DNA from 2 places in the Virgibacillus xinjiangensis genome. Region 1 is predicted to be linked to the other one. Evidence: a T-box and tRNA genes for the amino acid it is inferred to sense, from the RefSeq annotation. Region 1 holds a T-box; the other holds one or more tRNA genes.

Region 1 (15,542 bases):
AAAGAAACTTCAAAGAATTTCTGAGTGAATATCTTCCAGCACAGCCTGGAGAGATGCAGACCTTGGATGGTGCAGTGAAAGGGCGGCATGATGGGCTCATGTACTACACCCTGGGCCAACGGCAGGGGTTGGGAATTGGTGGTGCAGGCGACCCGTGGTTTGTAGTAGGGAAAAATCTAAAAGATAATATTCTCTATGTGGAACAGGGATTCAGCAATGATAAATTATATTCAGAAGGTTTGATTGCCACTGATATCAACTGGATCAACCCAGATAAAATCACCAACAATTTCAACTGTACAGCAAAATTCCGTTACCGTCAGCACGACAGTGATGTAACTGTTGAACTAATGGTTGATAATAAAGTCCATGTCAGGTTTGCTGAGGACCAACGTGCCATTACACCAGGCCAAGCGGTGGTTTTTTATGATGGAGAGGTATGTTTGGGCGGTGGTACCATCGACCAAGTCATCAAAAACGACCAGGCTATGAATTATGTAGGGTAAGGGGTATTTCAATGGATAAAAATGCACAAGCGATCCAATATATGAAAGAAAATGAATATGAGAAAGCAGCGGAACTGTTTAACGAATTGATTGAAGAGAATCCAGGAGATCCCATCGGCTTTGTGAACTTCGGCAATCTCCTGCTTCATATGAATGATTATCACAGGGCGGAACGGTTCTTTGATAAAGCGCTGGAGCTTGATAATACTACCGCTACCGCCTATTACGGCCTGGGAAACCTTTATTATGAACAGGAAGTGTTTGATCAGGCAGAAAAAAACTATCAAAGGGCAATTGAACTGGGACTTGAGGAAAGTGATGCCTATTTTATGTTGGGGATGATTTTTCAGCAGAATGAACAATTCAAACTAGCAATCCCATACTTTTTGAGAGCAGTCGAACTGTCCCCTGAAGATCATGAAGTTCTGTTCCAATACGGACTCTCCCTTGCGCAGGCAGATTATATCGAAGAAGCAGAAAAAGCCTTCCATAATGTATTGACGCTCGAACAAGAACATAGTGATGCCCATTATAACCTCGGAGTGATATCTCTATACCATGAAGACGCTGAAACTGCTCTCCATCATTTTAAGGAGTCGCTCCGGATTCAGCCTGACCACGTACTTGCTGCAAACGGTAAAAACAGTGTAGAAGAATTGTTGAAGCAGGAATAGAAGAGCAGGGGTTGTTCTTGATGGAAAAAGATAGACAATCAGTTGAAGAGAAAGGCTATATAAAAGGAGAGCTCCTGACTACCATTTTCCATAATGATCAGGAGCGTTTCTCCATTGTAAAAATCCGTGTACAGGAGACCAATGAAGATTTTAAAGAAACTGAGATAGTGGCCAAAGGTTATTTTTCCGGTTTGCAAGAACAGACCGCCTATATTTTTTATGGCCAATTAGAGCGGCACCCTAAGTTCGGAGTGCAGTACCAAGTGAATACTTATCAGACCTTCATTCCCGAGACGAAAGACGGCGTTATAGCCTATCTTTGCAGTGATCTTTTTTATGGAGTCGGCCGGAAGACAGCTGAAAGAATTGTCGAGCACCTTGGGGAACGTGCAATTTCCCGAATATTGGACAACCCTGAGATTCTGGAAGAAGTACCTCAAATGAAAAAAGAAACAAGGGAACAATTGGCCAAGAGCCTTCAAGAAAATCAAGGGTTCGAACATATCGTCGTATATCTTTCCAAATATGGCATAGGGTTGAAGATGGCTCAGAAAATCTATCAGCAATATAAGGAAGATGCTATAGAAGTCCTCAATGAGGACCCCTATAGATATGTATTTGATATAGAAGGTTTCGGTTTCCAGACAGCTGATGATATTGCTAGACAAAATGGACTATCCTTGACACACCCAAACCGGATTGGTGCTGGGTGTATTTATGTTCTGCAGAAAAATGTTCAAAACGGCCATGTATATCTGCCGCTTGATAAATGTATGGAAGAGATGCTGTCCCTGTTGTCCCATGAGTCACTATCTGTCTCGACGATCACCGATCGTCTCGATGAACTGAATACCGACAAAACAATTATCTTGCGGGAGGGGAAGGTATATCTCCCTTCCTTGTATTACGCAGAAGATGGTTTTGCCTCCAATTTAAAACGGTTGATGGACAGTCCTGTGGAACACGAGACGACCGAGGCAGAATTGATGAAAATCATTGGGGATATAGAAGAGGAAGAAACTTTAAGTTACGGCAAGGAGCAGTTTGAAGCCATCAACCAAGCTCTTCATTCCAAGCTGATGATATTGACAGGTGGGCCGGGAACAGGAAAAACGACGGTAGTGAAGGGAATCATCAAGTCCTATGGAGCTGTTCACCAATTATCACTGGATCCGGATGACTATGATAGCCAAGATGAATATCCGTTTATTCTTACAGCCCCGACAGGCAGGGCTGCCAAGCGCCTCAATGAATCGACAGGTCTTCCTGCTCTTACGATTCACCGGTTGCTGGGCTGGGATGGAAACAAAGGCTTCAATAAAGACCAACATGAACAGCTGTCAGGAAAGTTTCTGATTGTCGATGAATTCTCCATGGTCGATACTTGGCTGGCCAACCATCTCTTTAAAGCAATTCCGGATGATATGCAGGTTCTGCTAGTAGGGGATGAGGATCAACTTCCATCTGTAGGACCGGGACAGGTGCTTGCCGACTTACTGGCCAGTGGGCATCTTCCGTCGGTCAGCCTGCATGAGGTCTACCGCCAGAAAGAAGGCTCCAAAATCATACAATTAGCCCATGAGATCAAGAATGGTACGGTTCCATCATTGGATAATGATAAGGATTTCAGCTTTATTCGCTGTCATGAGCCACAAATGCTGGAAGCCGTCACAAAAATATTCGACAGTGCCAAGAACAAAGGGTTGGATCTCCGCGACATCCAAGTGCTTGCTCCAATGTACCGTTCGCAAGCAGGGATAACTGCAATCAACAAGGAATTACAGCGGTTGATTAATCCTAAAACTCCCCGAAAGCGGGAGGTGAAAACCAAGGAAGCAGTTTTCCGTGTGGGCGACAAAGTGCTCCAGCTCGTGAATCAACCAGAAAATGGTGTGTATAATGGTGATATTGGCGAAGTGGTGGCCATCTTCAGAGAAGAAGAGAACACAGAAAATGTGGAACAGCTGGTTATTGAATTTGAGGACAAAGAAGTGGTATATGAACGAAAGGACTATGTGAATATCATGCATGCATATTGTATATCCATTCATAAGTCACAGGGCAGTGAATTTCCAATTGTCATACTTCCCGTCGTATCCGCATACCATCGTATGCTTCGTAAAAATCTGCTTTATACAGCAATAACCAGAAGCAAGGAGTCTTTGATCATTTGTGGGGAGGATGAAGCATTTCTCCGTGGTATCCGGACCGAAGACACCAATCAACGGTATACAACATTGAAGGAGCAGCTGGAATCAAGGATGAACGGGCAAGCCGTTCCTGATCCAGAAGAAATGGATGAGGATGAAGAACTGTCTCCGTATGATTTTATGTAGGAATGTATAAATTTTTCTGTTTCGGGCAAGAATGCCATTATAACTAATCTTCCAGAGGTGAGATTGTGATGCGATGCCCGAATTGTAATGGAAAGGATTTAGGTAGAATCGGCACCCAGCAGTACTACTGTTGGACGTGTTTTATTGAAATGGCAGTAGAAAAAAATAGATTGAGTGTTCATCAAGTCGAATCAGATGGCTCATTAAGCTCTCTTGACGACCTCTTTTCCGAAGAGCAAAGGAAAATATAATATTTTGCCCGGCAGCAATGTATATACGTACTGGCGCGAAAGGCAATGTTTCTTTATGCAGGGGGAGAGAGATAGATATGTTTCGTAATAGAAAGGCCTTGAGCTTTCTGTACTGGCTGATCATCGGCATACTTGTCTTTTTATTTATTTTTCTGCTCTTTCAGCTGTTCCCTTTTTATGCGGCTGTTTTTTCTTTTGTCATCAAACTGCTGGCTCCTTTCCTCGTTTCTTGCTTATTGGCGTACCTGCTCTATCCAATTGTACAAAAACTGCATCAATGGGAGATCCCCAGGAGTGCAGCAATCCTGCTCATTTATATTTTATTCTTTGGCGGGACTTCCTATGCTATTTACCAGGTCTACCCGGCTGTCGTTCATCAACTGCAAGATTTGAATAGACAGCTTCCTGTCTTTATTGATATGTATCAGGAACTTGTTTATCAGTTGTATGAATATACGTCTTTTTTGCCTGAGACTGTCCATGATAAAATGGATCAATGGGTTGCTAGGGTGGAAACAGGAGTGGAAAACCTGCTGGACAAGCTGGTTGGCGGGTTTGCCAAGATTTTTGAGATGGTTGTTTTTTTGACGGTCATCCCCGTCCTGGTCTTTTATTTTTTGAAAGATTACCGGACAATTTCGGGTTTTTTCATCAAGTTGCTTCCTAAGAAATATCGACCTCAAATCAGTCGTATGGCACATGCAATTGATGAGAGTTTAGGCAATTATATACGCGGACAGCTGCTGGTCTGCCTGTTTGTTGGTCTGGCATCATGGATTGCCTTTCAATTCCTTGGGCTGAAATATGCTCTGCTGTTGGCAATCTTCATGGGCATTACCAATATCATCCCTTATTTTGGCCCGATTATTGGTGCGGTTCCGGCAGTGGCTATTGCTTTGACCATGTCGAGCCATCTGGTTATCTTTGTTTTGCTCGCTGTTTTCATTGTACAGGTGATAGAAGGAAATCTCCTTTCCCCTTATATAGTCGGCAAGAGTATTGATATCCACCCGGTGGCCATCATTTTCATCCTGCTGCTTGGTGGACAGTTATTCGGAATTGCCGGGATGATTATTGCGGTGCCTGCACTGACAATCGGAAAGGTTGTCATTCGGCATTTGATAGCACTTCGGGCTTATGATTGACATCGGCTGCAAAGTTTTCTATAATATCGCTTAGATTAGCACTTTCATATGATCAACACGCTGAAGGTTATGAGTACATGGTTAACGATTGATAAGAGAGGGATTTTCGAGGCTGAAAAAAATCCTGGATGCTGGGCCATGGAAAGCTGGACCGGAGTACGGTTAATACCCGTCGGTTTCATACCGTTAACATGTTACAAGTGATGAACAGATTTGTATTCTGTTCATAATTAGGGTGGTACCGCGATAGAATCTCGTCCCTGCAACAGTATGCAGAGAGGAGATTTTTTTATTTACATAAAAGAAGGAGGATTTTACATGAAGACATTATCATCTGCCGAAGTCAGGCAAATGTTCATCGATTTTTTTAAAGAGAAAGGCCATCGGGTGGAGCCGAGCGCGTCCCTTGTCCCGAAAGATGATCCGACACTGCTCTGGATCAATAGCGGAGTTGCCACACTGAAAAAGTATTTTGACGGGCGTGTCATCCCGGACAACCCAAGATTGGTTAACGCCCAAAAATCTATCCGTACCAATGATATCGAAAACGTCGGGTTCACAGCGAGACACCATACGTTTTTCGAGATGCTCGGAAACTTTTCCATTGGTGACTATTTTAAAAAAGAGGCAATTGCTTGGGCATGGGAGTTTCTTACAAGTGAAAAATGGATAGGATTTGATGAGGAACTGCTTTCTGTCACTGTCCATCCCGAGGATGATGAAGCGTATGAATTCTGGCTCCATGATATAGGACTTCCGAAAGAACGTATTATTCGTCTGGAAGAAAATTTCTGGGATATCGGAGAGGGACCAAGTGGCCCCAATACAGAGATATTCTATGACCGTGGGGAAAAATACGGTAATGATCCAAACGACCCCGAGTTGTATCCTGGTGGTGAAAATGAACGCTATCTGGAAATCTGGAATTTAGTATTTTCCCAGTTCAACCACAATCCAGATGATACCTATACACCACTGCCAAAGAAAAATATTGATACTGGTATGGGTCTTGAACGGATGGTTTCCGTTATCCAGGATGTACCAACCAACTTTGAGACAGACCTATTTATGCCCATCATACGGAAAACAGAGGAACTAGCCACCACTTCTTATGGCAATAGCAAAGAGGGCGATACAGCGTTCAAAGTAATTGCCGATCATATCAGAACAGTAAGTTTTGCAGTCGGTGATGGAGCGGTACCATCCAATGAAGGCAGAGGCTATGTATTAAGGAGACTTCTCCGGCGTGCCGTACGTTTTGCTAAGGAAGTCGGAATTGAAAAGCCGTTCATGTATGAATTGGTCGAAACAGTAGGGGACATTATGAAGGACTTCTACCCGCAAGTCCTAGATAAGCAGGAATTCATTGAAAATATTGTGAAGGTAGAGGAAGAGAGGTTCCATGAGACCTTGAACGATGGCCTTCAGATCCTTACGACTATCATGGAAGAAGAAAAAGCGAAGGAAAGCACGCTTTTCCCTGGTGAGGAAGTATTTCGTCTTTATGACACCTATGGATTTCCAAAGGAATTGACAGAAGAGTATGTACAGGATCAGGGATTCACGATCGATGAAGAGGGTTTCCGTCGGGAAATGGAGAAACAGCGGGAACGTGCCAGAAACGCGCGTCAGAAAGTGGATTCCATGCAGGTACAAGACGGAGCTCTGAGTGACATAGATGTCGCAAGTGACTTTGTAGGTTACGGCAGTTTGGAGACACATACAGAAATTTCCGCCATCGTCGAGGGTAAAGAGACTGCTGAACAGGCAGCTGCAGGAGCGGAGGTATATCTGTTCTTAAAAGAGACGCCTTTTTACGCTGAAAGCGGCGGCCAGATAGCTGATAATGGCTGGATATATACTGATAATGCTTCAGCCTACGTTAAGGATGTTCAAAAGTCGCCGAAAGGACAGCATGTGCACAGGGTAGAGATCAAAGAAGGTACATTCCAGACGGGAGACAAAGTAAGAGCGATGGTGGATAGTAAGTTCCGATCTTCCATCATTAAAAATCATACAGCTACCCACCTGCTGCACCAGGCTCTTAAGGACGTGTTGGGTACTCATGTAAATCAAGCAGGTTCTCTGGTGACACCAGACCGTCTACGCTTTGATTTTTCCCATTTCAGCAGTGTTTCCAACGAGGAGCTCCAACAGATAGAGCAGATGGTAAATGAGAAAGTTTGGAATTCCTTGCCACTCCATATTGACAACAAGCGTCTGGAAGAAGCGAAAGAAATGGGGGCTATGGCACTGTTCGGCGAAAAGTATGGAGATGTTGTAAGGGTCGTTCAAATTGGGGATTACAGCATTGAATTATGCGGTGGCTGCCACGTCAGGAATACATCCGAAATCGGGATCTTCAAAATTGTGGCCGAAAGCGGGATAGGTGCAGGAACAAGAAGGATTGAAGCTGTCACTAGCAGACAGGCTTACGAGTTTCTGAATGATAAGCTTGCACTCTTGCAGAGCTCCGCCAATCTAGTCAAATCTTCGGAGGACCATCTGCCGGAACGAATTGAAGGGCTATTTACAGAAATCCAGTCCTTGAAGAAAGAAAATGAGTCGTTAAATGCGAAAATGTCGAATCTGGAAGCGGCATCCATACTCGATCAGGTAGAAACAATTGAGGGCGTGCCTCTATTGGCAAAGAAGGTCAATGTAAAGGATATGAACCAACTTAGGAACATGGTGGATGATTTGAAACAGAAATTGGAATCGGGAATCATCCTGCTGGCAGCCGAAAATAACGAAAAGGTGCAGCTTGCTGCCGGTGTGTCCAAAGATCTTGTTGGGAAAGGATTCCATGCCGGCAACCTGATCAAGCAGGCAGCAACGATTTGCGGCGGTGGCGGCGGCGGCCGTCCCGATATGGCCCAAGCGGGAGGAAAAGATCCCGAAAAAATCGAGGATGCTCTTCATGCTGCCAAAGATCATATTAAAGGTAATAGCATGTAAGCTGAATGATAAGATCTATGGAAAAACATATAATAAATATTCGAAACATGTTAAACTAGGGGAAGGAAAATTCTGCCTGGCCTCCCAAGGACCGGTTGGAACCGGAAAGACATTTTATTGTTGCAGATGTCAAGTTATACCAAAAAGAGGTGTCGATATGAGTTCCATGGATAGGACAATGAAGTTTAATTTTTCCGATGAACCATTTGAACGGGATATCAAAGAAATCCTGTTTACAGTTCATGAGTCATTGCAGGAAAAAGGTTACAACCCGATCAATCAGATTGTCGGTTATTTGTTATCGGGGGACCCAGCGTATATCCCAAGGCATAATGATGCCCGTAACTTGATCCGGAAAATTGAACGGGACGAAGTAATTGAAGAACTTGTTAAGTATTATCTCGAGCATCAGAAGGAGCATCGATGAAAATAATAGGACTTGATGTGGGTTCCAAAACAATCGGAGTCGCTGTGAGTGATGCATTTGGATGGACTGCGCAGGGACTTACCACCATTAAATGGGATGAGGACCATTTGGAATCTGCAGATGAAGAATTGAAAAACATCATAGAAGAGCACGGTATCGGGAAGGCTATTATTGGACTCCCCAAAAATATGAATGGTACGATCGGTGAAAGAGGAGAAGCATCCCAAAGGTATGCAGAACATGTAGAGAAAGTACATGGTATCCCTGCAGTGCTTTGGGATGAGCGTCTCACCACAGTAGCTGCAGAACGCGTGCTTTTAGAAGCGGATATGAGCAGGAAAAAGAGGAAAAAAGTTATTGATAAAATGGCGGCTGTCATGATTCTTCAGGGATATCTTGACCAAAAATAAAAGGAGGTATGGACATGGCGTTGGAAGAAAGGGAAAGAATAGTCATTCCGGATGAAAACGGGGAAGAACATTTATTTGAGGTGCTGTTTACTTTCGATGTGGACAAGACGGGACACTCATACATCGCAGTAGCACCTGCTGAACAAGCAGAAGAGGAAGAAGTAGAAGTATATGCCTTCCGTTACGAAGAGAAAAATGAAAATGAGGATGATCTTTCCCTTTTCCCTATAGAGTCTGATGATGAATGGGAAATGGTCGAGGAAATGCTGAATACGTTGGCAGACGAAGAAAACGACGCATAACAAAATTTCCAAGGGCTGATGCTGGATCGTGGCATCAGCCTTTTCCTTTGTCTTCGAATTTGCGGATAATCTCAAGTTCTGTTTCCTAATGGAATATCATGGCGATTTTTAGTATAATATACCGGATAGGAGGGAGCAGGTGAATGTACAGGAATAAACGGAAAAAGAAATACCGGGAAAACCTCAAAGAACAGACGGAAGAGGCAAAACGGGTGCGTAAAATCGTGTTTATCATTGCAATGACAGTTGCTGTCTTCCTGATAATAGGTGCTGTCTCTCTGTTTCTATATGTCCATTCGGCTATGAAGCCTGTTGATCCGGACAGTGAGGAAGAGGTGACGATTGAGGTGCCGATTGGTTCTTCTTCATCCACAATAGCTTCAATACTGGAAGAGAATGGCCTTATCCGAAATGAGCTGGTTTTTCGGATGTATGTAAAATTCAATAATGAAACTGATTTCCAGGCGGGGGAATATACATTTTCACCTTCTATGGAAATCCAAGAATTGGTAGAATCATTGAAAAATGGAATAGTTATGGCTGAGCCAGTACATACGATCACGATACCAGAAGGACTTACAATTGATCAGATTGCTGAAATATATGGCGAGAACCTTCACTTCAGCAAAGAGGATTTTCTTGAAAAAGTCAACGATCGAGCATATATAGAAGAATTGATGCAGCATTTTCCTGGGGTATTGTCAGATGATATTTTGGATGAGGAGATACGAACTCCTTTGGAAGGTTATCTATTTGCCTCTACCTATGACTTTTATGAAGAGAAGCCAAAAATAGAAAATATTGTCGAGAAGATGTTGACGGAAACAGAAAAGCTTGTCAATCAATATAAAGCGGAGATTGACGAGATGGGCTGGAATGTGCATGAGGCAGTCACCTTTGCTTCCTTGGTGGAAAAGGAAGCAGGGAAGATAGAACAACGAAACAAGATCGCCGGGGTATTTTATAACCGGATGGAAGAGGAAATGCCTCTCCAGACAGATCCGACAGTGTTGTATGCTTTAGGAGAACACAAGGACCAGGTTCTCTATGAAGATCTGGAAATCGAATCACCATACAATACGTATGTGGTAGAGGCGTTGCCGATTGGTCCGATTTCAAATTTCGCAGAGAATTCTCTTGAGGCGGTTGCGAATCCGGACCAGTCTGACTATCTATACTTTCTGCATGATTCAGATGGGCAAATACATTATGCAGAAACTTACGAAGAACACCTTCAAAACAGAGAAGAGCATATGGAAGAATAAAAAGGAAATGTGGTTCCCTTCACAGCTCCCTTTTATAATGAACGTGAAAATGGGGTATTTTTAATGGAACATTCAAAATCTGATTATTTATTGGGTATACTACCGGAAAAAGAAGAATGGGTTCAGCAGATGGAAACGTATGCTAAAGAGCATCGGGTTCCTATCATGGATTCTGTGAGCATGAATTTCGTCATGCAGTTGATACGCTTGAAGAAGCCGGCAAGGATTCTGGAGATAGGAACAGCTATTGGTTATTCGGCATTGATGATGGCCGAGGCAGCTCCCTTAGCAGAAATTGTATCCATCGAAAGAGATGAAGAGAGATACCGTCAAGCAGAAAATCATATTACTGGTCAGGGTAGACAGGATCAGATTCGTGTCATCCTTGGAGATGCACTCGATGAATTGGACACACTCAGGGAATCTGGAGAGCTGTTCGATTGGGTGTTCATTGATGCAGCGAAAGGCCAGTACAGAAAATTTTTTGAACTGGCTGAACCAATTTTGTCGGACAGCGGAGTCATCATTTCAGATAATGTTCTGTTCAGAGGCTTAGTGGCTAATCCAGAAAAAGCACACCAAAGACACAGGAAAATGGTAGAGAAAATCAGCAGTTATAACCGCTGGATATGCTCGCATTCCGGTTTTGACACCTCCATCGTACCGATTGGTGATGGAGTAGCCATAAGTGTGAAGAAAGGAAGAGGTTAAGATGAGTGAAAAACCGGTCGTCATCGGGGTTGCGGGAGGAAGCGGAAGTGGTAAAACATCTGTCACCCGATCCATCTCCCAGCGTTTTTCCAATCAAACAATCCAGGTGATTGAACAAGATTATTATTATAAGGATCAAAGTCATCTCCCATTGGAAGAGAGACTGAATACAAACTATGATCATCCTTTTGCGTTTGACAACGATTTATTGATTGAACATATCCATGAGCTGATCAGGAGGAATCCGATCGAGAAGCCAGTTTATGATTATAAAATCCACACACGTTCTGAGGAAGTCATCAAGGTGGAACCGAGGGATGTTATTATACTGGAGGGTATTCTCATCTTGGATGATCCACGTTTAGTCGATTTGATGGACATCAAGGTATTCGTCGATACAGATGCTGATCTACGGATCATCCGAAGACTGTTGAGGGATATAAAAGAACGTGGCAGAACATTGGACTCTGTCATCGACCAGTATATCAATAATGTGCGGCCGTCACACCTTCAATTCATCGAGCCGACGAAACGCTATGCGGATATTATCATCCCTGAAGGTGGTCAGAATGAGGTGGCTATTGATATAATGGCTTCTAAAATAGAATCCATTTTGTCTAAAAAACACGAAAGATAATCAGTTGAAAAGTATTGAAAACTAGAATGGATTCTGCCATAGTATTGATTAGTATATTTCCGGTCATGCGGAAAAGGGGATGGAACGCCCCTCACATGTGGTGATTAAAAAAGGAGTGTAAATTGTCATGGCAACAGAGAAAAGTTATTATATGACTCAAGAGGGGAAAGAGAAGTTAGAAGAGGAATTGCGTTATTTGAAAACGGATCGTCGACAGGAAGTTGTCGAGCGAATCAAAATAGCCAGGGATTTCGGTGACCTTTCCGAGAATTCGGAGTATGATGCTGCAAAAGATGAACAGGCATTTGTAGAATCAAGAATATCCCAGGTGGAGACAATGATCCGTAATGCAGTCATCATTGAAAATGACAACGAGGATCCAAATGTTGTGGCACTTGGCAAATCTGTAACGTTTCAGGAAACGCCAGATGGGGAGGAAGAAACATACACTATAGTGGGTAGTGCAGAAGCTGATCCCTTCGAAGGTAAAATTTCAAACGATTCTCCGATGGCTAAAAGCCTGCTGGGTAAGGAAGTCGGCAGTGAGGTCACCGTTGCTACCCCTGGCGGAGATATGCATGTGAAAATCCTGAAAGTTGACTAATAATCTGAATAGAACTACTTAAAAAGCGGAGTTGCTCCGCTTTTTTTTGCACGTAATGATGTATAGTTTGCGCCAAACTTGAATTAACAATATAATTCAGATATACGTGAAATTCGATTATTTTACAGATAACACAATGAAAACAGGGAGGATACGGAGGGACAAGCTAATGAGTAGCACAGAAACAGAAAGTGGTACACGTGTGAACAAATTCGAGAAGCGGAGGAAAAATACGAAAGCAATTTCCATTTTATTAATTCTCGGTGGCATTCTTCTGCTTGTATTACTGAGTATATGGATTTTCGGAGGAAATGGTGATCAAGCCGCTCAGGATACAAATGAACAGCAATCCTCTGACTCTGGCTTCATTATCAATGACGATGAGGCTGATAAAGAAACAGCTGATGATGGCGAGGGCAGCAGTGAAAGCCAACAAGAAGATGAAGACCAGCAATCACAGGACAATGCTTCAGAAAATGAATCGGCAGAAGATAATGAAGATGAAAAAGAAAGCGATGAACTGGAAAAAGAACCGGCAGACGCTTCTGATGGTAATGTGAAGGAAGCATATACAGCTGATTGGGAACCAATTGGTACGGAACAGGAAGGCGAGCATACAACTGTCTATGAGGAAGGTTCACAGGACCGGAAAGAGATTGCCCAAGCAGCTGCCATGGCTACAGGGTTGAATGCACAAGAAATGAAAACGGTATGGGTTGGGAATAACAATCATCCACAAAAAGTCCGTACCACTGTGGCAACTAGTGATTACTCGGAAATATACCGGGTTTTCCTCACGTGGGTCGATGGCGAAGGATGGAAGCCAACGAAAGTGGAGGAGCTTTATGAGCCAGCCAAATAAACGAAAGAGTACAGGAGGATCAAAGTGACGATAGGTATAATCGGAGCAATGGATGAAGAAATTGCAAAGTTGATGGAAAACATGACAGACATTAAAGAAACGACCGTCGCAAATTGCCTATTTGCAGAGGGGGAATTGCATGGCAAAGATATAGTACTGCTTAAATCTGGCATAGGGAAGGTGAATGCTGCCATGGCAGCAACCATCATGCATGAGCGTTATCGTCCTTCACATGTCATCAATACAGGTTCCGCCGGTGGATTTGCATCCGATATGGAGGTGGGTGACATTGTCATCTCCAGCAGGGTTGTCCATCACGATGTGGATGTGACAGCTTTTGGCTATGCCTTTGGACAGGTTCCTGGTATGCCAAGTATGTTTGATGCCGACACGGAACTGATCTCCGAAGCCATCAAAGCTGCAGAGGGAATGGATATCCGATATACAGAGGGGTTAATAGCCACAGGAGATACATTTATGGAAGATCCTGCCAAGGTTCAAGAAGTATATAAAAAGTTCCCGACAATGCTAGCAATGGAAATGGAAGCCGCGTCCATCGCTCAAGTCTGTGCCCAATATCAAGTGCCGTTTGTCATTATTCGTGCTCTATCGGACATTGCCGGGAAAGAGTCCTCGGTTTCTTTTGATGCTTTTCTGGAGAAGGCGGCGGATAATGCAGCTGGATTGATTATGGGAATTGTACAAGAAATGTAGCAGCAGCAACCACCACATGAGCGCAAAGTCAAAATTGATGCGCTCATGTTTTTTAATGCTCTTTTTCCTGACGATAATACTCATGGAAAACTTTCATCAATGCTCTTTTTTCTATGCGTGAGACATAACTTCTGGAAATCGTCAGTTTTTCTGCTATTTCCCTTTGGGTCAACTCTTTATGTCCATTCAAACCATAACGGTAGACAATCACTTCTCTTTCACGGTCATCCAATACAGAAAAGTAATCTTGCAGTTTGGCGATCTCCATATTCAATTGAATGTATTCAATGATATTCTCGTTTTCAGCCTCAAGGATATCGATCAGGCTTATTTCATTCCCCTCTTTATCCTGGCCGATCGGATCATGCAGTGATACATCTTTCTTTACTTTCTTCAGAGCCCGAAGATGCATGAGAATTTCGTTTTCAATACATCTGGCTGCATACGTAGCAAGTTTGGTACCTTTATCAGCAGAAAAACTTTCTACACCCTTTATCAGGCCAATGGTACCAATGGAAATCAGGTCTTCCAAATCCTCTCCAGTGTTCTCAAACTTCTTGACGATGTGGGCGACTAGGCGTAAGTTATGCTCAATCAGTTTATTTCTGGCTTCTTCGTTCCCATCCTCCATTTCCCTTATATATTTTGCTTCTTGTTCCGGCGGCAGTGGCTGTGGGAATGCATGGTTTTTAACATACGATACAAAGAATAGGGCTTCCTTGATTAAAAGCGCCATCATGCTCAATATTCCGGAAATCTGAACCACCTCCCATTGGGCTGAAGCCTATACTACAACTGTATGTTGCGATGGCATGTTTCGTGTCTGTCCAAACAAAAAAACAACCGGCAGAAATGCCAGCTGTTTTTTGTTTGATTCCTTCATGCTAATGGTTATTCAATTTTTTCCGTTCGATTGCCTCCTGGTAGGCATCGCTCCGTTTTCTCAGTATTGGTTTGATACCCGCTGCATGAGCTGCTCTACCAAGCATATGGGCACCGACTGGCGCAGTCAGCAGGATGAATACAATTCCAACAAGCAGTTTGCCGCTGACAATAGACTCGTGAAAGTAGAGGAAAAGGAATGCACCAATCAGGATAGAAGCAACACCTAAGGTAGCAGCCTTGGTGGCAGCATGAAGTCTTGTATATAAATCTGGGAAGCGGACAACCCCTATTGCTGCAGAGACGGTGAAAAACGTCCCAAGCAGCAGAGAAATGATGGTAATGATGTTGATGATAATGTTACTCCATGTCTCGATCAATAATAACACCCTTTTCCATATATTTTGCGATCGCCAGCGTTCCCAGGAAAGCAAGTACACCGATTAAGAGGACGACATCATTCAATCTGGAGGTTACTAGATGGATTGCCGTCAGGCCTGCCAGGCCCATCAGATTGATTCCCATGGCATCCAGGGCAGCCGCACGGTCTGCCTGGGTGGGGCCAGCTACAATCCGATACAAGAGTAGGGCAAGTGCAACAGCTATTCCGGCGAAACTGAGGAAAACTGTTATATCAAGCAGTACATTGGTGACTTCCAAAAATTCATTCATCTTGTCACCTCCATGATCGCTTTTTCAAAGGAACTTTTAATTGATTGGACTTCATCTTCTACATTGTCAATATTCATCGCATGAATATACAATTTGGTATTGTCGTTGGAGACAGCTACTGTCAATGTACCAGGTGTGAGGGAAATGAAGTTTGCTAGCATGTTTATTTCCCAATCAGTAGTTACA
Region 2 (15,542 bases), on a different contig from region 1:
TGGAAACAAAAGAGGATTTAGATGATTACACCTATTATGTTGCTGGCTTGGTTGGTGTCATGCTATCTGATATTTGGGAATGGCATGATGGTACAAAAACAGACCGGCAACTGGCAATAGGGTATGGAAGAGGCTTGCAGGCAGTCAATATTTTAAGGAATCAGGAAGAAGATGCCGAGCGCGGTGTCAGGTTTGTGCCAAAAGGCTGGAGCCGTGACGACTTATTTTCCTATGCGAACGAAAACCTTAGACAAGCAGATCTGTATATAAAGGAGATCCGTGCCCGGAATATCCTGGTATTCTGCAGGATTCCATTGGAACTGGCCAAAAAGACGTTGCGGGCGATGGAGAAAGGCAGAGAAAAGATGTCCCGTGGCGAGGTGGAAGCTACCGTAGATAATATCCTGAAAGATTAGGGTCATACGAACCCATCGGTCATGGAGCAGATGAATCAAAGCAAAAGGGTTATTGATTGAATTGGGCAAGACAGATTGGCGGAGGGAAGCAGATGATAAATGAAGAGATGGAACAAATCGGAAAGCAATTAGAAGCTGTTCGAAATGAACTGTTGGAAAGGCTGTCGGTTGAGCCTGAAATAATGGGAGATGCTGGGAAGTTCCTGGATATTTTGGCTGATGCTTTGCAAGGAAAAGATGTATCGTCCAATGAACGCTCCCTTCTTTATGGAAAAAATACCGGGGAATTGGCATTGCGTAATGAAAAACATCTTGATGACTCCATTAAGCAACTGGCAGCAGCCAGAAGAGAGACCTGGCAGCAGCTGAAAGAGATCATGCTGGAATTGAAAGCTTCCGCTGTCGTCGCCTTGGAAACGGCAGATATCTTTGATGCTCTTTTTGACCAAGTCATTTCTTCATTTACAAAAGCATATATCGATTCATACGACGAACGCATGAAACAGGCAGAAGACGAATTTTTGCGTCTATCTGCGCCGGTGATCACTATTTTCAACGAAGTTGCAGTACTCCCGATCATTGGGGGCATTAATGAAAACCGGGCAGAACTTCTGATGAAAACAGCACTCGATGAGGCTAGCAAGAAGGATCTGAGCCATCTATTCATCGATCTCTCGGGTGTGAAACTGGTGGACACCATGGTTGCGTATAATATATATAAGATTATCCAATCACTGGAGTTGATTGGGGTAGAAACCATAATTGCCGGCATTCGACCGGAAGTATCCCAAACGATGGTGAGTCTGGGTGTGGACTTTTCCACCATCCAAACCTACAGTTCCTTGAAGCAGGCGTTGGATAGCCATATGCATATTTCTGTGCAGAAGTGAGGAACCCCACCTTTGTTGACTATTACATAAAACCTGCCTATAATAGTAAACTAATATAGAATCAGGGCAAGTTGATGGAGTCTGTACATGGTGCCTATGCCGGTGTTCATTCAGGCCACCTGCTCTCCATTCAACGGTCTTTATGACATGGCAGTATAGTTTTAGACACTTGCTTGTGAATCAACTTAGGAGGAAAAGTGTGGAATCAGAAAGTAAAAAGAAGAAGAATCGATTGGATTGGCCAGTATTCATTATAAGCGGCAGTTTTTTAATTATATTTATTGTCCTTTCCCTGATCAGCAATGAAAGGGTAGGAGAAACGGTCAACACATTGTTTGCCTATTCGTCTGACTTGTTCGGAGCATATTGGCAGCTCTTGCTGCTTGGTAATTTCTTAGTTGGACTGGGGCTGGCTGTCTCTAAATATGGAAAGGTCCGTCTCGGTAATCAAACAGAACCAAAGTATAATTACTTCCGTTGGGTTGCTATGATCCTTGTAACCCTTTTGGCGAGTGGAGGCGTATTCTGGGCTGCTTCCGAGCCGATGTATCACTACATGGATACACCCCCGTTGTTTGGAGGGGGAGAATTCAACAACCCTCAAGCAGCCTTTGCACAAGCTTTTTTGCACTGGGGATTCACGGCGTGGGCTATCTTAGGGACTCTTGCTGTAATCGTCATGATGTATGTGCATTACAGTAAAGGTTATCCCCTTAAGCCCAGAGGTCTTTTATTCCCTCTTTTCGGGGAGAAGATCTACCATAAGAACGCTTTGGGCTCCGCAGCAGATATATTTTCGATTATAGCTACGGTTGCGGGCACGCTTGGACCACTCGGATTCCTGGGTCTGCAGATATCCTATGGTCTGAACCATATGTTCGGTGTGCCGAATACCTTGACGGTAAGTATCCTGGTTGTCTTCGCCCTTGTCCTTATAGCGGCTGTGTCCGCAGCGACGGGTGTAGACCGAGGGATCTTAACGCTGAGCCGCTATAATGTCGGCTTCACCATCTTTTTGGCAGTAGTCGTACTGATTATTGGCCCTACCATGTTTATTATTGATGCTTTTGTTGGCGGCACCGGGTTTCATATCCAGAACTTCTTCACGATGAGCATGTATCGAGGAGATGAAGGATGGCTGTCATTTTGGACGATCTTTTTCTGGGGTTGGTTTATCGGCTATGCTCCGATGCTGATCGTTTTTATCAGCCGGATTTCCCGCGGCCGGACCATCCGGGAACTGATAATTGCTGTGTCCATCGTGGCGCCTATTGTCAATAACTTTTGGTTCTCCGTTGTAGGCGGGACCGGCGTGCATTTTGAGATGCAGAACCCCGGTTCAGTGTCCAATGCATTGAATGAGGGCGGTATGCCTGCTGCAGTAATGGCCATTACGGATCAACTGCCGATGGGCACTGTTATGGGACTAGGCTTTCTTTTGGTTTCCATCATATTTGTGGCAACTACTACGGACACTATGTCCTATACGGTAGCAGCGACCCTGACTGGGAATGACCATCCGAAACGCTGGCTTCGTGTCTTCTGGGCATTGATTTTCGGGGCAACTACGATGGTTATATTGACCATAGGAGAAGACAGCATTGCTTCTATCCAGAATTCAATCGTTATAACGGCTGTACCAGTTTCCTTGCTGTTGTTGCCGCCTTTATGGACGGCCCCTCGGATTGCGAAAAGGATGGCACTGGAACAAGGTTTGATCTGGCAGAGGGAAATTCATAAGAAAATGGATAAATAAGAACTTGAAAAGCCCTGGCTGCTCTTATGCAGCCAGGGCTTTTGATTGTTCCGCTCGTTTCATGTCAGTTAATAACACTGGAAGGATTCGATTCGGTCGAGGTCGATTCCGAAGTATACCCATCGGCGCCCCTGCCATCGGTAACCAGCGATGGAGTTTCGTCCGACAAAGGTGGGATAAAACCAAAAAGAGTCTGTCCTTAACCATATATAGGTAAAGCGGTACAGGCACCCTCGAATTCCCCCAGGGTCGACTGCATACAGCTGGAATTGAGGCTGTTCTGGAGTGAAAGGCGGTGGCGGAGTGCTTGGAGCACTAGCAGGCTGCCCTCCTGGCCCACCTGGAAACCCTCCTGGCCCAGGGGGACCGAAACCTGCCCCTCCCTGCCCGAATAACTGGTTCCAGATAAACTGCGGTAAATTGAATTGCCTCTCCTCATCTGAGGGCGGCCATGGACGATGATTCATAAAAGGTCCTCCCCTAAAATGTTCTCTTTATACTATATGGGAGGATGCTCCAGGTTGGGAGCGAAATCATCAAAATGGGCCGATGTGGGATCTTTAGCCTATCTATTTATAATTTCTCTACAACGGACTGGATATCGGCTGCCTGAGTGATTGCAGAGATCACGGAAATTCCATCTGCTCCTGCATGGATGACTGTATGTGCGTTCTCTGCAGTAATTCCTCCAATCCCTACAATGGGTAATGCAGGATGCTTAGTTCGTAGAGTTTTGATCCACTCGATCCCTACAGGGTTCTTTGCATCTGCTTTCGTACGGGTAGAGAAAACAGGACCTGCACCCACATAGTCAACAACAGAGAGAGGGCTGCCTGCTAACTCTGTGTCATTGGATACGGAAAGACCGAGAATTTTGTTTGGAAACATTCTCCTAACCTCTTCTGCCGATTTGTCATCTTGCCCGACATGAATGCCATCCGCGTCCAATTCTTCAGCCAGGGAGAGGTCATCATTTATGATGAAAGGAATGTGATGGGTTCGACAAATATCTCTCAGTTCCAGACCTAGAATCCTTTTTTTATCTCCTTTTAGGGAGCCAGCCCCTTTTTCACGGAACTGAAAGGCGGTTATACCTGCCGCAATTGCATCACGCAAGATCTCATCTGGAGGGCGCTGACAGTCTTGGCTGCCCATAATCAAGTATTTTCTGAGTGCGTGCCGGATTGGTTCACTCATTTGTGTTCCTCCTTATATGAAAGTCAGCTGGATGCTTGTGGAGTGCATCTATGAATAGAGGCATAAAAGTGCCAGGTCTATCCGTTCCTGAAATTTCTGCTGCATATTCGGCTGCTGTGCCATAGAATTCCGTAGCGGCAAGTGCCTGTTGTTGGATTGGATGGCTGGTTGTTAAGCAAGCCGTCAAAATGGATCCCAGTAAACAGCCAGCTCCGGTTATTTTTGCGAGAAGGGGATGTCCCGTATTATTTTCGGAATTTCTGTTGCCAGTACAAATAATATCCTTTGCACCGGTAACAATCGCAGTCGTTTCATAAGTTCTTGCGACTTGGGCGGCGATATGCTCTGCATCACCTCCTATAGAGTCGACACCTTTTGTTTCCCAAGGAAGTCCCACCAAATGGGCCATTTCTCCGGCATTTCCTTTAATGGCCGTCGGCTGCACTTCAGCTAGTAACTGTTCAACAGCATTGCGCCGGAAGGAGGTAGCCGCAACCCCGACAGGATCCAGGACTACCGGGATGCCTTTCTGGTTGGCGGTCCTCCCTGCAAAGATCATCGCTTTTAAGTCGGATGCTGTAAGGGTTCCTATATTTATAAGCAGCCCGTCGGCATGGGCAGCCATTTCTGCAGCCTCTTCCTCAGCTTTGGCCATTACGGGGGAAGCCCCAAAAGAGAGCAAGCCATTTGCTGAGAAATTCATGACCACCTGGTTGGTTAAATGGTGAATCAACGGTTGCTGCTTTCTGACTTCTGTAATAATAGCTTCTTTCATTGTTTCACTCCCTCTTCTCTGAGAGCCCAATGGTTTGTCGGCCCATTTCCCTCCCCAAGTCCGGATGCATGTTGGATGGCAGCTGTTATAAACTTTTTCGCAATCTTTACAGACTCTACCAAAGGAATTCCTTGACTGAGAGATGCAGTGATTGCTGCTGAATAGGTGCACCCTGTTCCATGTGTGCTGGTTGTGTGAATTCTTTCGGCCGAAAAAGCATACATATCGTGGCCATCATACAAGAAGTCTGTGGCATCTCCTTCGATATGCCCTCCTTTAATTAGAGCGGCTCCGGCTCCATACGTATGGACAAGTTCCTTAGCTGCCGACTTCATATCCTGTGTGCTATCAATCCCTTTGTCTATGAGAAATTCAGCCTCTGGTATATTCGGTGTAATCAGTGACGTCAATGGAACAAGATGTTTACGAAGAAAAGCTCTGGCCTCCCTTTCTATAAGTGCATCCCCGCTGGTCGCAACCATCACTGGATCCATAACATAAGGGATGCGGAGCGCGGCCATCTTCTGTTCAATCACTTCCATCATGGGAATATTGCTGATCATGCCGGTTTTATAGGCATCTACCGGCATATCTGATAGAACAGATTCAAGCTGACTGGCAATCATGTCTGGTGGTATGTCTTGGACAGCCTGCACTCCTGTCGTGTTTTGTGCAACTACCGAAGTGATGACAGACATGCCGTAGCTTTTTAATTCCTGGAAAGTTTTTAAGTCAGCCTGGATTCCCGCTCCACCACTGGGGTCCGTGCCGGCAATCGTTAAGGCGCATGGTATATGTTTCATTATGAGTTCCTCCCTGTAAGCTCTAAGGCATTATTGGTGGATAGCTTCGTAACGATAAACCATCCGATGATTGCTCCAGTACTGCTGCTAACGACAAATGGCGGGATAAACGCCAGGGCACCGGCAGAGCTGCCCATCAAGATATTGGCAAAGGGAACGGCAAATAAAGCCCCGACAATGCCGCTGCCAACTGCTTCTCCTGCAGCAGCCCAAATTTTCCGACCCAACCAGCGGTATAGAATTCCTGCCAAGAATGCGCCCACCATCGCTCCAGGAAAGGCAAGTAGTGTACCAAGCCCCAGCATATTCCTTAAAAGGCTGATCATAAAAGCGATGACTATTGCCGGCCCCGGGCCGAGGATCACAGCGGCCATAACATTGATCGCATGCTGTACTGGATAAGCTTTTGCTATGCCGGCAGGAAACCAGAGCAACTGGGAAGTTATTGTCCCAATTGCAATGAAAACAGCCATTACTGTAAGTAAATGTGTACGGTTCACATCTTTCTCCCCTTTTGGGGCACCAAAAAAGCCAGATCCCATATAGGACCTGGCTTGAACAAGCTGAAAATAGATGACATTTTGTCTGACTACTTCCCTCCGCTGGTATGATCCAGATCAGGTCCATAAGGGTCGGAAAATTCATCTTTCCTCTCAGCCTGTGTTTCGGCACCCCTAGTAGTTTTACGTTTATTGAGTTTTCTGTTTTATCATAACAAAGAAGTGAGCGTTTGTCAGTAGAATCTTCCCATTTACAAAAGGATAAGTTGGATAGGTGTAAGAAAAGAATCTAAAAAAAGAGAAGCTTCCTTATCATATAAGGAAGCTTCTCTTTTTTTGATGGAGCATAGCGGGCTCGAACCGCTGACCTCTTCGCTGCCAGCGAAGCGCTCTCCCAGCTGAGCTAATGCCCCATATTGGCTATCACAAATATAAATTATAAAGGGTTACCAACTATTTTTCAAGGGTTTTTTACAAAAAATCTATATCTTTTACAGAGACCGGGAGGTTCAGCATGAATAAGATGGCTGACAATTGAATGAATTTACGACATAACTACACTATCATACCCACTGAAAGAAGGAAAACGTGCAAACATGCAAGGATATTAGATATACTTATGGCATAAGTACAGGATATTTACAGATAAAACTTGATAGGTTATATTCGAAAGAATAGTATAACTTTTTAGAAATGGGGGATGAAAAGTGTCCAGCAAGTCGGAAGGGAAGGATGAGCGGTTTAAGGTAGCCAATAGGGAAGCTCTTATCGGAGTGGCCTTGGTTATTTTCAATTTTATCTGGTGGTATGGGTTTGCCTATGGGCTTGGCAGCAAGGACCCGGAAGATTATTCCTATGTTTTTGGGTTTCCCGCTTGGTTCTTTTACAGTTGTGTGCTGGGGTTTATTGTCATGGCGGTTCTGGTGACGGTGATCGTCAAAAAGTTTTTTGTCGAAGTTTCATTGGATGATGAGGGAGAAGAGACATGAACTGGCAGGCATTGATTCCGTTAATTGTATTCTTAGTTTTAATGTTCGCAGTCGGCATTTGGTCGAGTAGGAGTGTGAAATCGTCTGAGACATTCCTGGAGTCCTACTTTCTGGGGGACCGGAGTATGGGCGGATTTATCTTAGCAATGACCATGACTGCTACATACGGTAGTGCAAGCAGTTTCATAGGTGGTCCTGGTACTGCATATACAGAAGGGTTGGGCTGGGTCCTATTGGCGATGACTCAGGTGGTGACCGGCTATTTTGTCCTAACGGTTTTGGGAAAAAAATTTGCCATCGTTACCAGGAAATATAAAGCAGTAACAATGGTAGATTTCCTGAAGGAACGCTATCAGTCAAAATGGGTGGTGCTGTTTTCCGCTTTAAGCATCATTATTTTCCTATTCTCTGCCATGGCAGCACAATGGATCGGTGGAGCCCGCCTGATTGAGTCATTGACAGGCTTGCCATATACCACGGCATTGTTCATCTTTGCTTTATCTGTCCTGGTTTATGTTGTTATTGGCGGTTTCCGGGCAGTGGCATTGACGGACGCCATCCAGGGAAGTGTGATGTTCGTCGGTACGTTGATCCTCCTAATAGCAACTATTTTTGCAGGGGGAGGAATTACGGCCATTATGGAGGATCTAGCCAATGAAAATATCAATCTGGTTACACCTTATGGAGCGGAAGGGACATTGACCCCAACATTTGTATCCTCTTTCTGGATTCTTGTCGGGGTCGGAGTCGTCGCACTTCCTCAAGTTACCGTACGCGCTATGTCCTATAAGAATTCAAAGTCGATGCACCGGGCACTGATTATAGGGACCATCGTCGTCGGGTTCATTATGCTGAACATGCATTTGATTGGTGTATTTGCCCGGCCGATTTTACCTGGTATTGAGATTGCCGACCAAGTAATGCCGCTGATCGCTTTGGAGGTACTGCCGGCATGGGTAGCGGGCTTGGTGCTCGCCGCTCCGATGGCTGCCATCATGTCAACGGTGGACTCCCTGCTGTTGCTTGTCAGCTCGACCATTGTGAAGGACGTCTATTTGAATTACATAGAACCAAAGGCATCCCAGCAGAAAGTGATGAAGTTGAGCATGGGGGTGACCGCTATCCTAGGAATTGGGGTGTTCCTGCTATCGTTGGATCCCCCAGATTTGATCATCTGGCTCAACTTGTTCGCTTTCGGCGGATTGGAAGCAGCGTTTATTTGGCCAATCATATTGGGTCTCTATTGGAAGAGGGGAAACAAATATGGGGCGATCGCTTCCATGGTTACCGGGGTAGGGCTGTACATATTGTCAGACAGCTTTTTTCCGCAGCCGTTGGGGCTTCATTCCGTAGTCTTGCCTGTTGTATTTTCCCTAGTGGCCTATATACTGTTCAGCTTAGGAACACAACATAAACAAACCGCTGTACCGGAAATCTGACAAGGAGTTGCCCAGTGTGTCTGTACTTCTTGGATGGCCAGTAAGAATGAAAAAAGACAGCCTTCGCGCGAGGGCTGTCTTTTCCTGTATTATTTTTTCTTCATCTTCTTTGCAAACTCGATAAAGTATTGCAATGATTCTTTGTTGCGCAATGAACCTAAATTGACCACTTTTTCTGATGGCTGCCCCATCAATATCTTCTTGACCGGTATTTCCAGTTTCTTGCCATTCAGTGTCTTCGGAATATCGTCCACTTCATGGATTTCCGTGGGTGCATGGCGTGGGGAGCATTGCTGTCTGATATGCTGTACTATTTTCTTTCTGATTTCATCTGTCAGTGTTGCTCCGTCCTTCATCACAATAAAGAGCGGGGTAGAGGAACTGCCTTCTCCATCTGGGATATCTACAATCAAGCTGTCCTCCACTTCATTCACTTGATCTACTGCCCGGTAGATTTCACTGGAGCCGATACGTATGCCGCCGCGGTTGATCGTGGCATCAGACCGTCCATATATAACCCCGGTGCCGCGTTCGGTAATCTTCAGATAATCACCATGGCACCAGATGCCAGGGAAAACATCAAAATAGCTATGGTACAGACGAGTGCCGTCAGGGTCATTCCAGAAATAGATCGGCATGGAAGGGAAGGGTTCTGTCAACACCAGTTCTCCCACTTCCTCGATCCTGGGTGTCCCCTGTTCACTGTAGCTCTCCAGTTTTGCGCCCAACCCCCTGCATTGCAGTTCTCCAGCATAGACGGGAAGCGTAGGGGCTCCCAGTATGAAAGCTGTGCAGACATCAGTCCCGCCGCTTACCGAAGCAATCCAAAGATCTTCTTTCACGTTTTCGTAGCACCACTGGAAGCCTTCCGGCGGCAATGGGGAACCAGTGGAGCCGATGCTCTTCAGGTGGAACAAATCATAGGTGTTCCCTGGCTCCAATTCATCTTTCATGCATCCTGTAATATAACTTGCACTGGTACCGAAAACGGTCATTTGTGTTTCTTCTGCGAACTTCCAAAGCATCTGTTTATCAGGGTAGGCAGGACTGCCATCGTATAGGATAACCGAACTGCCTGTGAGAAGCCCGCTTACCAGGAAATTCCACATCATCCATCCGGTGGTAGTGTACCAGAAAAAACGGTCTTCTTCTCCGAGGTCCTGGTGAAAGGTGAGTGCCTTCAAATGCTCCAGAAGTATTCCGCCCTGGCTGTGTACAATAGGCTTGGGTTTACCCGTTGTTCCAGAAGAATATAGTACCCACAGAGGGTCATTGAAGGAAACATGCTCGTAGTGGAGTTCACCGTTTCCACTTCTGTCCACAGCTTCTTCCCATGTTGCTGCATCTATTAGGTTGCTGAAATCTGTGTTGCTGTTCAGATAGGGAACACCAATCGTTTTTTCCAGTGTCGGTAATTCTTTCTGGATTTCCTCTGCAACCTCCATGCGATCGAAATCCTTCCCTCCATATCTGTATCCATCTATAGTGAACATAAGCTTTGGTTCAATTTGCTTGAATCGGTCGATGACACTTTGTGTACCGAAGTCAGGAGATGCACTGGACCAGATGGCTCCAAGGCTTGCTGTTGCCAGAAAAGCCACAATGGTTTCATATATATTCGGCAGATATGCCGCTACGCGGTCTCCTTTTTGAATGCCGTAATCCTTTAGTGCCTGCTGTAAAGAGGCGGTATCTCGATAGAGCTTTGCCCAAGATACTTCCGTTTTATCCCTCAATTCAGAAGCATGTATGATGGCTGTCTTATTTTCCTTCCGTCCTCTGAATATATGTTCAGTATAGTTGATCTCAGCTCCTTGGAACCATTTGGTTCCAGGCATCTTACGGGGAGATAAGATGGTATGGTAAGGTTTCTTTGATTGTATGTCAAAATATTCCCATTGTGTCTCCCAAAACGCTTCCAACTCATGGACAGACCAGTCCCAGAGGGAAGCATAGTCCTCAAATCTCAAGTTTTTATGTTCCTTCAGCCAGTTTCTATAATCAGTAAGATTAGCTTTCTTCTTTCGGGACGCATCTGGTTCCCATAATAACGTACCTTCTTCCACCCGACTCATCCTATCCCCTCCCGAATTTTACGATAATTACCACTATTATATGAAGTCGGTTCCCGTATGTAAAGCTTGCTTCTGTGGAACGGAAAAAAACCCCCTTGATGAAGGGGGAGTCTCCTATTGACCTGCCAGTTTGTCTATGAACGCCTTCATATAGGATGGCAAATCCGGCGGTCGGCGGCTCGACACAATATGGCCATCGATGATTACTGGCTCGTCATGCCAGTCAGCACCAGCATTCTTCATATCATCCTTGATTCCAGGGGTGCTTGTCACGTTTCTCCCATTTAAGATGTCTGCTGAGATGAGTACCCAACCGGCATGGCAGATCTGTCCAATGGGCTTGCGTGCTTTATCCATATCCTTTACCAGGTCAATGACCTCTGGATAGCGTCGCAACTTGTCCGGCGCCCAGCCACCTGGTACAAGGATAGCATCATAGTCATCTGCTTTTATATCTTTCAGAGCGACAGAAGATGTCGCAGGTACTCCATATTTACCTGTGTAGACTTTTTCGGCTTCTTTTCCGGTTATGTCCACCGTCGCACCCTCCTCCTGCAGACGGAGGACAGGGTACCAGTGCTCCAAGTCTTCGAAGTCATCTTCTATAAGGGCAATGACTTTTGAATCCACTAGCCGCATACAGATCCCTCCTATTCATGATATGCCAATTGTAACAGAGGGCGCCCGCTGAGGCGAACCATCTGCAGACGGATCAATCTTGACGCTGTTGGTATTCTGCAAATTTTATAAAGCTCTGTTCATCTTCAATCAGACCACAGGCACCACATTGTATCTTGTGGACGGGACCGGTGTATAGAGTGTGAAAGACTTCAGGAGATTCATTGGTGTAGGCGATGATGGTTTCTCCTGTCATCGGATCGAGCTTTACGGGGGTGGCCTTCTGCTCTATAATGTTAAATCGTGTGCTATTTGTCTTGCAATTGGGACAGCGGTAAGGCTGCGTCATACATACACCTCCTAGAAGGTATTATCTCCATCTTTCTCTGGTCGATGAACTTATGCAATATCCATTTTGTGTAAATCTGATCCACATAGAAAAAGCTAAGTTAAAGGAGAGTTTTTATGAAGAATGTGACAAGCGTTTTTTGGTATTCTATTGCTATTTGTTTGGCTGTAGTCATATGGGGCTCTGTAGCACCTGTTCATCTGGAGGACATCTCTGCTGCAGTGACCACCTTTATTTCTGTTCGTTTCGGGTGGTATTATCTGCTAATTGTTGTACTTATGCTAGCTTTCTGTATCTATATCAGTTTTTCCAGGTACGGTAAGGTGAAGCTAGGAAAGGAACATGATAAGCCGGAATTCAGCCTTCCTACTTGGTTCGCTATGCTTTTCAGTGCAGGTATGGGGATGGGGCTAGTATTCTGGACGACGGCTGAACCTGTTTCCCATGCGTTTATCAGCACGCCTACCGCGGAACCAGGGTCTGATGAAGCAATCAGGGAAGGCCTGCAGTACTCGTTCTTCCACTGGGGTGTCCATGCATGGGCCGTTTATGGAATTGTGGCGTTGGTATTGGCCTATTTCAAATATCACAAAGATGCACCAGGCTTGATTAGTTGCGACATTAGTGTCGGTCTTTGGGGAAAAGAGCATGGGAGGCATACCCGGGAAGTTGATCGATACCCTGGCGGTCTTTGCGACGGTGGTTGGTGTGGCTGCCACGCTGGGTTTCGGTTCTGCACAAATTACAGGAGGGTTATCCTTCCTATTCAATACACCGGAAAACTTTACGATCCAACTGCTGGTACTGGTGATAGCCACCGCATTGTTCATTTTTTCTGCTTGGTCCGGAATTGGCCGGGGAATCAAGTATCTCAGTAACGTCAATATGGGTTTGGCCACCGTTCTCGTGCTGATGCTCTTCATTGTCGGGCCGACGCTTTATATATTGAACATGTTCACCAGCACGCTGGGGAGCTACCTATCGGATTTCTTTGATATGAGCTTCCGTCTAGCTCCACTTAATGAGGAAAATCGCGGGTGGATTAATGCTTGGACTGTCTTTTACTGGGCATGGTGGATTTCCTGGGCTCCATTTCTAGGTATCTTTATCGCAAGGATCTCCAAAGGCCGCACAGTAAAAGAATTTATGCTGGGTGTGCTGCTGATTCGGCTACGTTTGTGCTGGGAATGCTGAGTACCAATGGATTGCTTAACCCGAAGAATTCCGTGAAGATTACATGGGGGCTGACACAATCAGCTGTGGCAGCAATTATTGTATATTTCGGAGGAACCCAAGGTTTGCAGAATATGCTGATTATCGCTGCACTCCCATTTTCCTTGGTCATTCTCTTGATGGGGGGATCTTTTTATAAAGCAGTACGGTCTGAATATGGGCCTAAAAAGTAAGGTTATGAAGTGCTTCAACAAAGCCCCGACCAAGACTATGGAAGCTTGGCGGGGCTTTCTCCTTTGTTGGCTAACTAAAAGTGGGTGAGTCAATATCCGTTCATTACGAAAACCATTTTTTCAGTCTGGATAGTAAGGAAGGGGATTCTTTTGAATCGCTTTTCTGCTCGTCTGATTCCTCATCCATGAATATATGTTCTTTGTCGATTGCGTAATCGTAAGTAAGGACTGCTCCAATATCGGTATCATTTTCTTCATCCGTCAGGGTGGTATAATGTATATTATATTTCTTGGCAAGTTCCTTTTCTTCCTTGAGAAAGCGATGGGAAACATGGCCATTGATCAAAAGACTTGCTTCAGGGTTGGCCTTCATTTCACTCTCCAGAGCCTTCAAGCCTGAATCGCTCATAACCTGCCCTTTGGTCAGGGCAAGCACAATTCTTTCTCTTAAGGTTCCAAGGTATTTCTTCCTTTCCTCATCCTTCGGCAGCCTGACCCCATACATACCCTCTGTTAAATAATCGTCCACATTCTTTTTACTCATTGAAAATTCCTCACTTTTCACGCATTTTTGCCCATTTTAACAGAAATAACAAAAGGCATAAAAGGGTATCTCCTTTATGAGATACCCTCCCTTTTTCAGTGGAAAACTATTTTCGCTTCGCTCGACGGTCAGCTTCCCTGCTCCTTTGCTGGGCAACCTTGTCGGCTGTATCGGCAAACTCTTCAGCGAACTCAATATCACGGCCGTCTGACACTTGGTTTTTCGGTGTCTGCGCCAAAAAGTTATTTTTCTTTTTATTATGCTCATCTCTGCCCATCATGATCACCCCTGTTAAGTGGTTACATCTGTAGTATGGCTTTTATCATGGGGGCCATCCCTGCCATTATTTTCTGTCTCCGCCTAATATATCAAATAAGCCGCCAGCAATGCTTCCTTCTCCTTGCTTACTATTCGATCCATCCCGTTGTGGGGTGGCAGCAAAAATTCTGCTCGCAAGTCTACTGAAAGGCAGGGACTGGACCCATACCGTTCCTGGACCTCTCAAAGTGGCAAAATATAGACCTTCGCCTCCAAACAGAGCCGTCTTTATTCCCCCTATATACTCGATATTGTAATCAACCTGCTCTGTCATGGCGACTAGACATCCAGTATCCACACGAAGTGTTTCTCCTGCGGAAAGTTCCTTTCTCTGAATCGTCCCACCGGCGTGGATGAATGCCATGCCATCACCTTCCAATTTCTGCATAATAAAGCCTTCTCCACCAAAAAAACCGGCTCCCAGTTTTTTCTGGAACTCCACCCCAACAGATACACCCTTGGCTGCCGCAAGAAAAGAATCCTTTTGGCAGACCAGCTTACCATTTACCGTGCTTAGATCCATAGGAATTATTTTCCCGGGGTATGGAGCAGCAAAAGAGACCTGTCTCTTACCGTTTCCTTGATTGGTAAATGTGGTCATAAATAGGCTTTCTCCTGTCAACACCCGTTTTCCTGCTCCGATCAACTTTCCGAACAATCCATCTTGCTGGCTTGTTCCATCACCGAAAATGGTTTCCATTTGGATGCCGTCTTCCATCATCATCAAGCTGCCTGCTTCTGCAATGACCGTTTCTTGGGGGTCAAGCTCAACCTCGACAAACTGCATGTCATCTCCATGAAGTTTATAGTCAATCTCATGATTATTCATCTTAGCCATCTCCTTTTATCCCAATAATGTATTCATACGTTTCATCCTTCATTTGGATTCATATAAATAGGTGATTCAGCAATACTAAGAGAAAAAGGAGGAACTATTATGTCTGGGAAAGATGAACGTTGCAGAGCATGTGAGGGAACAGGAATGCTGGCAGATGATGAGGGCTGGCAATATACATGCAGCATTTGCAGGGGAGATGGTTCCTATAGCCAGGATGATGCAGCTAAAGGGGCTAGGATAATGGAAGTGGATGAAACAAACCGGCTTCTTGATTGACCAACCTTATTTGGAGAGGTTCTTCATTGTCTCAGATACAAATGGGGGAGGTCTGAAAAAGGGACTTGCTCTCTTCTTTATAGGGAAATGCTCCGGGCAAAAAGCTCAGAGCATTTTTTAATGTCAAATGCCTGGTCTTTATCAGGGGTGAAGTCAATGATAGAATGACCAAAAACAGCAGTCCAAGCAAATGGCCGGTCGGACTGCTGTTCAGGCTAATTTCCATTAATGGGACATCGGGTTTTGAATTGGGGCGAAACTGTTCATATATGCCTGCATATCCTGTTGCTTCAATTGAGGCACTTGGTAATATTGGTTTTTATTCTGATATTGGAATACTTCGTACGCCATTT

The links. A T-box is a leader RNA that pairs with one kind of tRNA and senses whether it is charged. The one in region 1 lies ahead of alaS (alanine--tRNA ligase), so its partner is inferred to be a tRNA-Ala.
Region 2: it encodes a tRNA-Ala, which carries the amino acid that the T-box ahead of alaS (alanine--tRNA ligase) is inferred to sense. The anticodon was not compared.

The regions. Positions count from the first base shown of each region.
Region 1 is NZ_JBHRSA010000004.1:298,614-314,155, reverse strand. Features, by position in the region: gene mnmA (tRNA 2-thiouridine(34) synthase MnmA) at 1-506, shown strand, start outside; gene ACFOGI_RS02655 (tetratricopeptide repeat protein) at 518-1,180, shown strand; gene recD2 (SF1B family DNA helicase RecD2) at 1,201-3,516, shown strand; gene ACFOGI_RS02645 (hypothetical protein) at 3,585-3,767, shown strand; gene ACFOGI_RS02640 (AI-2E family transporter) at 3,845-4,912, shown strand; T-box leader at 4,964-5,177, shown strand; gene alaS (alanine--tRNA ligase) at 5,231-7,870, shown strand; gene ACFOGI_RS02630 (IreB family regulatory phosphoprotein) at 8,028-8,297, shown strand; gene ruvX (Holliday junction resolvase RuvX) at 8,294-8,707, shown strand; gene ACFOGI_RS02620 (DUF1292 domain-containing protein) at 8,722-9,009, shown strand; gene mltG (endolytic transglycosylase MltG) at 9,153-10,274, shown strand; gene ACFOGI_RS02610 (O-methyltransferase) at 10,338-10,985, shown strand; gene udk (uridine kinase) at 10,987-11,622, shown strand; gene greA (transcription elongation factor GreA) at 11,750-12,226, shown strand; gene ACFOGI_RS02595 (YrrS family protein) at 12,396-13,088, shown strand; gene mtnN (5'-methylthioadenosine/S-adenosylhomocysteine nucleosidase) at 13,113-13,802, shown strand; gene sigK (RNA polymerase sporulation sigma factor SigK) at 13,855-14,559, opposite strand; gene mnhG (monovalent cation/H(+) antiporter subunit G) at 14,687-15,064, opposite strand; gene ACFOGI_RS02575 (monovalent cation/H+ antiporter complex subunit F) at 15,045-15,356, opposite strand; gene ACFOGI_RS02570 (Na+/H+ antiporter subunit E) at 15,353-15,542, opposite strand, start outside.
Region 2 is NZ_JBHRSA010000057.1:39,441-54,982, reverse strand. Features, by position in the region: gene ACFOGI_RS15760 (squalene/phytoene synthase family protein) at 1-416, shown strand, start outside; gene ACFOGI_RS15755 (STAS domain-containing protein) at 509-1,306, shown strand; gene ACFOGI_RS15750 (BCCT family transporter) at 1,506-3,062, shown strand; gene thiE (thiamine phosphate synthase) at 3,636-4,259, opposite strand; gene thiM (hydroxyethylthiazole kinase) at 4,252-5,034, opposite strand; gene thiD (bifunctional hydroxymethylpyrimidine kinase/phosphomethylpyrimidine kinase) at 5,031-5,837, opposite strand; gene thiW (energy coupling factor transporter S component ThiW) at 5,837-6,337, opposite strand; TPP riboswitch at 6,415-6,523, opposite strand; tRNA gene ACFOGI_RS15725 (tRNA-Ala) at 6,678-6,750, opposite strand; gene ACFOGI_RS15720 (YhdT family protein) at 7,045-7,326, shown strand; gene panF (sodium/pantothenate symporter) at 7,323-8,765, shown strand; gene ACFOGI_RS15710 (acetoacetate--CoA ligase) at 8,855-10,840, opposite strand; gene ACFOGI_RS15705 (type 1 glutamine amidotransferase domain-containing protein) at 10,955-11,479, opposite strand; gene ACFOGI_RS15700 (DNA alkylation repair protein) at 11,553-11,807, opposite strand; partial or broken gene ACFOGI_RS15695 (BCCT family transporter) at 11,924-13,213, shown strand; gene ACFOGI_RS15690 (YueI family protein) at 13,317-13,757, opposite strand; gene ACFOGI_RS15685 (YfhD family protein) at 13,864-14,037, opposite strand; gene ACFOGI_RS15680 (TIGR00266 family protein) at 14,101-14,904, opposite strand; gene ACFOGI_RS15675 (hypothetical protein) at 15,013-15,189, shown strand; gene ACFOGI_RS15670 (spore coat protein) at 15,415-15,542, opposite strand, start outside.